DNA from 2 places in the Streptomyces sp. SLBN-118 genome. Region 1 is predicted to be linked to the other one. Evidence: predicted binding sites of a transcription regulator. Region 1 holds the regulator's gene; the other holds the start of a gene.
The links. Region 1 encodes HrcA, which represses chaperone genes, less so after heat shock. Its sites were predicted from a motif close to TTNGCACTCNGNNNNNCNGAGTGCNAA; they were not measured.
Positions count from the first base shown of each region.

Region 2: the regulator HrcA is predicted to act here: its motif matches at 2,352-2,378, upstream of groL (chaperonin GroEL).

Region 1 covers NZ_VFNP01000002.1:2,547,302-2,551,623, forward strand. The annotation lists gene FBY35_RS30105 (nitronate monooxygenase) at 1-642, opposite strand, end outside; gene dnaJ (molecular chaperone DnaJ) at 880-2,016, opposite strand; gene hrcA (heat-inducible transcriptional repressor HrcA) at 2,017-3,042, opposite strand; gene FBY35_RS30120 (MBL fold metallo-hydrolase) at 3,210-3,932, shown strand; gene FBY35_RS30125 (DUF3097 domain-containing protein) at 3,943-4,322, shown strand, end outside.
Region 2 covers NZ_VFNP01000002.1:3,555,499-3,559,820, reverse strand. The annotation lists gene thrC (threonine synthase) at 1-1,258, shown strand, start outside; gene FBY35_RS34720 (MoaD/ThiS family protein) at 1,282-1,557, shown strand; gene FBY35_RS34715 (cold-shock protein) at 1,996-2,199, shown strand; gene groL (chaperonin GroEL) at 2,541-4,163, shown strand.

The DNA of each region.
Region 1 (4,322 bases):
CGCGGCGATGACCGGAAGCTGCACGCTTTCGCGGACCAGGGCGACGAGCGAGAGCAGCCCGATTCCGGTGCCGTCGGACTCGGGGTCGTCGCGGTGGGTGCCCTGGTGGCCGCCGGCCTCGATGCCCTGCACACACACGGCGTCGGCCCCGGCCCACTGCGCTGCCTGCGCCTCCTCGGGCGTGGTGACGGTGACGACGGTGAAGGTCCCGGCCTTGGCGAAGGAGTCGAGCACACTGCGGGTCGGGCAGCCGAAGGTGAAGGAGACCAGGGGTACGGGGTCGTCGAGGAGGATGGCCAGCTTGGCCTCGTAGCCGTCGTCCCGCCCGGACTCGGGGTCGCCGAGAGGGGTCTCGTACCAGGTGGCCTCGCCGGCGAGCTGATTGCGGTAGACCTCGACGGCACCGGGGTCGGCGGTGTTGGGCTGCGGCATGAAGAGATTGACGCCGAAGGGCTGCGCGGTGAGCCCGCGAACCTGTTTGACCTCCTGGTACATGCCGTCCGCTGTCTTGTACCCGGCAGCGAGGAACCCGAGCCCGCCGGCTTCGGACACGGCGGCGGCAAGCTGGGGGCAGGATGCGCCGCCGGCCATGGGGGCCTGCACGATCGGATACCGGCAAAGATCGGTCAGTGCGGAGGACATGGAGGCATGGTGCCATGCGACCGGCGCGCCACCGAATCCAGCGTTCCGTTCGTTACCCGGGGCTTGCGCACCCTTCGGGCCTGTCCTCAAACGCCGGACGGGCTGACATCCAGCCCGTCCGGCGTTTGAGATGACGTCCGGGTCGCCCCGCTGCGGGTTCGCCCGCAAAACACCCACCGGACAGCCACCACCAACGCCCCCCCCGGCCCACGGCAACCACGAACCGTGTGACTGCAGTCACCGTCCGTTGAACGCGTCCTTCAGGCGGGAGAACAGTCCCTGCTGCCCCGGCTGGAACTGCCCCGTCGGCCTTTCCTCGCCGCGCAGCTTCGCCAGGTCCCGCAGCAGCCGCTCCTGGTCCACGTCCAGTTTCGTCGGGGTCATCACCTCGACATGCACGATCAGGTCGCCGCGGCCGCCGCCCCGCAGGTGCGTGATGCCGCGCCCGTGCAGCGGGATCGACTGGCCGGACTGCGTGCCCGGACGGATGTCGATCTCCTCGATGCCGTCCAGCGTCTCCAGCGGGCACTTCGTGCCCAGCGCCGCCGCCGTCATGGGGATCGTCACCGTGCAGTGGAGATCGTCGCCGCGGCGCTGGAACACCGGGTGCGGCAGTTCGTGGATCTCGACGTACAGGTCGCCCGCGGGGCCGCCGCCAGGGCCGACCTCGCCCTCGCCCGCGAGCTGAATGCGCGTGCCGTTGTCGACACCGGCCGGGATCTTGACGGTCAGGGTGCGGCGGGACCGTACCCGCCCGTCGCCCGCGCACTCGGGGCACGGGGTCGGCACGACCGTTCCGAAGCCCTGGCACTGGGGGCACGGCCGGGAGGTCATGACCTGGCCCAGGAAGGACCGCGTCACCTGCGAGACCTCGCCGCGACCGCGGCACATGTCGCAGGTCTGCGCCGAGGTACCCGGCGCGGCGCCCTCGCCCGAACACGTCGTACAGACGACGGCCGTGTCGACCTGGATGTCCTTCGTCGTGCCGAAGGCGGCCTCGTTGAGCTCGATCTCCAGGCGGATCATCGCGTCCTGGCCGCGCCGCGTGCGCGACCTGGGGCCCCGCTGCGATGCCGTTCCGAAGAACGCGTCCATGATGTCCGAGAAGTTCCCGAAGCCACCGGCGCCGAAGCCGCCCGCGCCCTGGCCGCCCGCCTGCGAGAGCGGGTCGCCGCCGAGGTCGTAGACCTGCTTCTTCTGCGGGTCCGACAGCACCTCGTAGGCGGCGTTGATCTCCTTGAAGCGCTCCTGCGTCTTCGGGTCCGGATTGACATCCGGGTGGAGTTCACGGGCAAGTCGGCGGAAGGCCTTCTTGATCTCGTCCTGGGACGCGTCGCGGCGTACGCCGAGTACGGCGTAGTAGTCCGTGGCCACTTACGACTCCGCCAGGATCTGTCCGACGTAACGTGCCACTGCGCGTACCGCTCCCATCGTTCCGGGGTAGTCCATGCGGGTCGGTCCGACCACGCCGAGTTTGGCAACTGCCTCGTCGCCCGAACCGTAGCCGACCGCGACGACGGACGTGGAGTTGAGTCCCTCATGGGCGTTCTCATGACCGATCTTCACAGTCATGCCCATGCCGCCCGCTTCCTTGGCCTCACCGAGCAGCTTGAGGAGCACCACATGCTCCTCGAGAGCTTCGAGCACCGGCCGGATGGTCAGCGGGAAGTCGTGTCCGAAGCGCGTCAGATTGGCGGTGCCGCCGATCATCAGCCGCTCCTCGGTCTCCTCGACCAGGGTTTCGAGCAGGGTCGAGAGCACGGTGGAAACCGTCCCCCGGTCCTCTGCCTCGAAGGAGTCGGGAAGATCCTGCACCAGCTGCGGCACATCCGCGAAGCGGCGACCCACGACCCGGCTGTTGAGCCGGGCCCGCAGGTCCGCGAGCGAGGATTCCGCGAAGGGCGCGGGGCAGTCGATCATGCGCTGCTCGACCCGGCCGGTGTCCGTGATCAGCACGAGCATCAGGCGAGCGGGCGCGAGGGAGAGGAGTTCCACATGCCGGACGGTGGACCGGGTCAGCGAGGGGTACTGGACCACCGCGACCTGCCGGGTCAGCTGCGCCAGCAGCCGTACCGTACGGCCCACGACGTCGTCGAGGTCGACGGCTCCGTCCAGGAAGTTCTGGATGGCACGGCGCTCGGGCGACGACAGCGGCTTGACGCCGGCCAGCTTGTCGACGAAGAGCCGGTAGCCCTTGTCCGTGGGGATACGCCCCGCGCTCGTATGAGGCTGGGCGATGAACCCTTCGTCCTCCAGCACCGCCATGTCATTGCGGACGGTGGCCGGGGAGACCCCGAGATTGTGACGCTCGGTGAGCGCCTTGGACCCGACGGGCTCCTCGGTGCCGACATAGTCCTGGACGATGGCGCGCAGCACCTCGAGTCTGCGTTCGCTGAGCATCGCGCACACCTCCAGCTGTGATTCCTCGGCGACTGCTTGGCACTCGATGCGTACGAGTGCCAGCATTTCCCCGTGCCAGTGTACGGCCGCGGGATACATCCCTAACAAGGGTGGCCGACCATCGCCACCGAGCGACAGTGCTGGTTGGTTACGGATAGCGTCGCGGTATGGACGTCAGTTGGGAAGACTTCGGCTGGGAGCGGCTGGCTGCCGGGGTGGGGCGCCGGCGGCTTCCCGGCTGGGACGCGACCAGCGGCCTGGTCGCCGGTGAGGACAGTGTCCTCCTCTACGACACGGGCTCCACGCTCCGCGAGGGAGCCGAGCTCCGGGCACAGGCGCAGGCCCTGCTCGGCGGTCGCCGAGTGACGCATATCGCACTGAGCCATCCCCACTTCGACCATGTGCTGGGCACGGCGGCGTTCTCGGGCGCGAAGGTGTACGGAGCGGTCGGTATCGGCGCGTTGATGCAGCGGGAGCGGGACGAGATCCGCGACACCGCGATACGTCACGGGGTCACCGAGGCCGAGGCGACGGAAGCGGCCGACGTGCTGGTGACGCCCCACCATCCGGTGTCCGGGGAGTGGACCCTGGACCTGGGCGGCCGCCAGGTGCTGCTGGCGAACGTCGGCCCCGGCCACTCCGGCCACGATCTGGCGGTCCTGGTGCCCGGCAGCCCGGAGGTCGTCTTCTGCGGCGACCTCGTGGAGGAGTCGGGCGAACCCCAGGCGGGCCCGGACGCGATCCCCTCCCGCTGGCCCGCGGCACTGGACCGGCTGCTGTCGCTCGGCGGCGAGGACGCGGTGTACGTACCGGGGCACGGCGCGGTCGTCGACGCGGCGTTCGTACGCGCCCAACGCGACCTGCTGGCGGCGCGCTTCGGGGTGTCGTAGCGTCTGCCGAATGCGCAGCTACAGCCCGGATCTGACCCCGCCCTGGAAGAAGTCTCAGCCGGCGCCCGAGGTGCCGGCCGAGCCGGATCTGGTCGTCGAGGAGGTCGGCACGGGCTACTGCGGTGCCGTGATCCGCTGTGAGAAGACGGCCGAGGGGCCGACGGTCACGCTGGAGGACCGCTTCGGCAAGCACCGGGTGTTCCCGATGGTCCCCCGGGGCTTCCTGCTCGAGGGCCGCGTCGTCACACTCGTCCGCCCCTCCGCCGCCGCTCCGGTGCGCCCGGCCCGTACCGCCTCGGGCTCGGTGGCCGTCCCGAGGGCGCGTGCGCGAGTGGCGCGGGCGGGGCGCATCTATGTCGAGGGCCGCCACGACGCGGAGCTCGTGGAGCG
Region 2 (4,322 bases), 1.0 Mb from region 1:
CACCTCCGTGAACCTCGGTCCCGCCGCGGCGCTCTCGTGCCGCGAGTGCGGAGAGCGTTTCGACCTTGGCCCGATCTTCGCCTGTTCCTCCTGTTTCGGACCGCTCGAAGTCGCGTACGACCTGCCGGCGGATGACACCGAGGCGCTGAGGAAGCGGATCGAAGCAGGTCCGGACAACATCTGGCGCTACGCCCCCCTGCTGCCCGTTCCCGCCGACGTGGCCGAGAAGCCGAACATCAACCCCGGCTTCACCAAGCTCGTCAAGGCCGACAACCTCGCCCGCGAGCTGGGCGTCACCGGCGGCCTGTACATCAAGGACGACTCCGGCAACCCGACGCACTCCTTCAAGGACCGTGTCGTCGCGATCGCCGTCGAGGCCGCGCGGGCCTTCGGTTTCACGACTCTGTCCTGCTCCTCCACCGGCAACCTCGCCGGCGCGGTGGGTGCGGCCGCGGCCCGGGCGGGCTTCCGCTCCTGCGTGTTCATTCCGCACGACCTGGAGCAGGGCAAGGTCGTCATGGCCGCGGTGTACGGCGGCGAGCTGGTCGGCATCGAGGGCAACTACGACGACGTCAACCGCTTCTGCTCCGAGCTCATCGGCGACCCGTTGGGCGAGGGCTGGGGCTTCGTCAACGTCAACCTCCGCCCCTACTACGGCGAGGGCTCCAAGACACTCGCGTACGAGATCTGCGAGCAGCTCGGCTGGCGGCTGCCCGACCAGATCGTCGTCCCGATCGCATCCGGCTCGCAGCTCACGAAGATCGACAAGGGTCTGCAGGAGCTGATCAAGCTCGGCCTGGTCGAGGACAGGCCCTACAAGATCTTCGGCGCCCAGGCCGAGGGCTGCTCGCCGGTGTCGACGGCCTTCAAGGCCGGGCACGATGTCGTACGCCCGCAGAAGCCGAACACCATCGCCAAGTCGCTGGCCATCGGCAACCCCGCCGACGGCCCCTATGTGCTGGACATCGCGCGCCGCACGGGCGGCGCGGTCGAGGATGTCAACGACGAGCAGATCGTCGACGCGATCAAGCTGCTCGCCCGGACAGAGGGCATCTTCGCGGAGACCGCGGGTGGCGTGACCGTGGGTGTGGCGAAGAAGCTGATCGAGCAGGGTGTGCTGGACCCGGCGCTGACCACGGTCGTGCTCAACACCGGCGACGGTCTCAAGACCCTCGACGCCGTCGCCCCGACGACAGGTCCCACGGCGACCATCCGCCCGAGCCTGGAGGCGTTCCGCGACGCCGGCCTGGCCCGCTGACTACCTACGGAAGGCAGAACACCATGAGCGTGAACGTCCGCATCCCCACCATTCTCCGTACGTACACGGGCGGTCAGGCCGAGGTCCCGGCGGAGGGCGCCACGCTCTCCGAGGTGATCGCGGACCTGGAGAAGAACCACACGGGCATCGCCGCGCGCGTCCTGGACGACCAGGGCAAGCTGCGCCGCTTCGTGAACGTCTACGTCAATGACGACGACGTCCGTTTCGAGCAAGGTCTCGAGACGGCGACCCCGGACGGTGCGGGCGTTTCGATCATTCCCGCCGTCGCCGGCGGCTGAGCCACCCGGCGTCAGCACCCGCGGCGTCAGCCGCTGATTGACACAGTGCCCCCTCCGCAAGAGAAGCGGAGGGGGCAATTCTCTATGGTTGAGCGCGGTACAGTTGGGGAAGGCCCCTCCGCTGCTTGTGCCGACCGCATATGAGAATGCGCCCTGGCCCCTCAAGAAGCAGTCAATGTGTTCGATCGAAATGCACTCGTAAGTGCCATTTGCCGGGCCCGACTTGCCCCGGATTTTCTTGAATTCGGTTCAATCATCCGATCGCCTGTGCTCAGATTTCTCGTCTGATTGACCTGTTGCAGAGGGCAGTTGGGCAGATACATTCAGCCGCGGTCGACGCGTTCCGGCGCACACTCTCCTTCCTGTCGGGAGGGTGAGGTCTGACCCGGGTCCGCGAAGTGCGGTCCTGTGCAAGGGCCAGTAATAGGGGAGTTAGGCATGGCTCAGGGCACCGTCAAGTGGTTCAACGCGGAGAAGGGGTACGGCTTCATCGCGGTCGACGGTGGTGCGGATGTTTTCGTCCACTACAGCGCGATCCAGATGGACGGATACCGCACCCTTGAAGAGGGTCAGCGGGTCGAGTTCGAGATCTCGCAGGGCCAGAAGGGGCCGCAGGCGGACATGGTCAAGCTCGCCGTCTGATCTCGGCGCGATCGGCCACCGACGCACTCACGCGACACACACAACCACGAAGGGCCCGCATCCTAGGGGGATGCGGGCCCTTCGTGCGTCCCTGCCCGTGTCGCTTCCCTGCCCGTGTCGCGTCCCGCCCGTGTCCACGATATGCGGACCCGCTTGCACTCTCCTAGGGCGAGTGCTAATCATTGGCGTTAGCACTCTGCAGGTGAGAGTGACAGCTTAAGGACCGGGTCGGTGAGGCCCGAAGGGTCGGCGGGGCAAGGAACCGTACGGCTCTCAGGCCGTCCGTCGCGGGCGCCAGCGCGGTCCGGAGAATCCACCCCAGTCCGGGAGGACCACTTCACATGGCCAAGATCATCGCGTTCGACGAGGAGGCACGGCGCGGTCTCGAGCGCGGGATGAACCAGCTCGCCGACGCCGTCAAGGTCACCCTTGGCCCCAAGGGCCGGAACGTCGTCCTCGAGAAGAAGTGGGGCGCCCCCACGATCACCAACGATGGTGTGTCCATCGCCAAGGAGATCGAGCTCGAGGACCCGTACGAGAAGATCGGCGCCGAGCTGGTCAAGGAAGTCGCCAAGAAGACGGACGACGTCGCCGGTGACGGTACGACCACCGCGACCGTTCTCGCTCAGGCGCTCGTCCGCGAGGGCCTGCGCAACGTTGCGGCCGGCGCCAACCCGATGGCTCTCAAGCGCGGCATCGAGAAGGCCGTCGAGGCCGTCTCCGGCGCCCTGCTGGAGCAGGCCAAGGACGTGGAGACCAAGGAGCAGATCGCTTCGACGGCCTCCATCTCCGCCGCCGACACCCAGATCGGCGAGCTCATCGCCGAGGCGATGGACAAGGTCGGCAAGGAAGGCGTCATCACCGTCGAGGAGTCCCAGACCTTCGGTCTGGAGCTGGAGCTCACCGAGGGTATGCGCTTCGACAAGGGCTACATCTCGGCGTACTTCGCCACCGACATGGAGCGTATGGAGGCGTCGCTCGACGACCCGTACATCCTGATCGTCAACTCCAAGGTCAGCAACGTGAAGGACCTCCTTCCGCTGCTGGAGAAGGTCATGCAGTCCGGCAAGCCGCTGCTGATCATCGCCGAGGACGTCGAGGGCGAGGCCCTGTCCACGCTGGTCGTGAACAAGATCCGTGGCACCTTCAAGTCCGTTGCCGTCAAGGCCCCGGGCTTCGGCGACCGCCGCAAGGCGATGCTGAACGACATCGCCATCCTCACGGGCGGCACGGTCATCTCCGAGGAGGTCGGTCTCAAGCTCGAGAACGCCGGCCTGGACCTGCTGGGCCGCGCCCGCAAGGTCGTCATCACCAAGGACGAGACCACGATCGTCGACGGCGCCGGTGAGAGCGACCAGGTCGCCGGCCGTGTCAACCAGATCCGCGCCGAGATCGAGAACTCCGACTCGGACTACGACCGTGAGAAGCTCCAGGAGCGCCTCGCGAAGCTGGCCGGCGGCGTGGCCGTCATCAAGGCCGGTGCCGCGACCGAGGTGGAGCTCAAGGAGCGCAAGCACCGCATCGAGGACGCCGTTCGCAACGCGAAGGCGGCCGTCGAGGAGGGCATCGTCGCCGGTGGTGGCGTGGCTCTGCTCCAGGCTTCCTCGGTCTTCGAGAAGCTCGACCTCGAGGGTGACGAGGCGACCGGCGCCAACGCCGTGAAGCTCGCGCTGGAGGCTCCGCTCAAGCAGATCGCCGTCAACGGTGGTCTTGAGGGCGGCGTCGTTGTCGAGAAGGTGCGCAACCTGGCTGTCGGCCACGGTCTGAACGCCGCGACCGGCGAGTACGTCGACATGATCGCCGAGGGCATCATCGACCCCGCGAAGGTGACCCGCTCTGCTCTGCAGAACGCGGCCTCCATCGCGGCGCTGTTCCTGACCACCGAGGCCGTCATCGCCGACAAGCCGGAGAAGGCCTCTGCGGCTGCTCCGGGCGGCATGCCGGGCGGTGACATGGACTTCTGAGCCTGACGGCTCGGACCCGGTCCTGCAGTACGGAGGGCGGCACCCTTACTCCCAGGGGGTGCCGCCCTTCGGCGTCACCGGGCAGACGAAACCTTGACGACACGACGGGACGCGACCCGGACACGGCCTGGGAATTGCGCCAGAGCTGGGCCTTTTCCA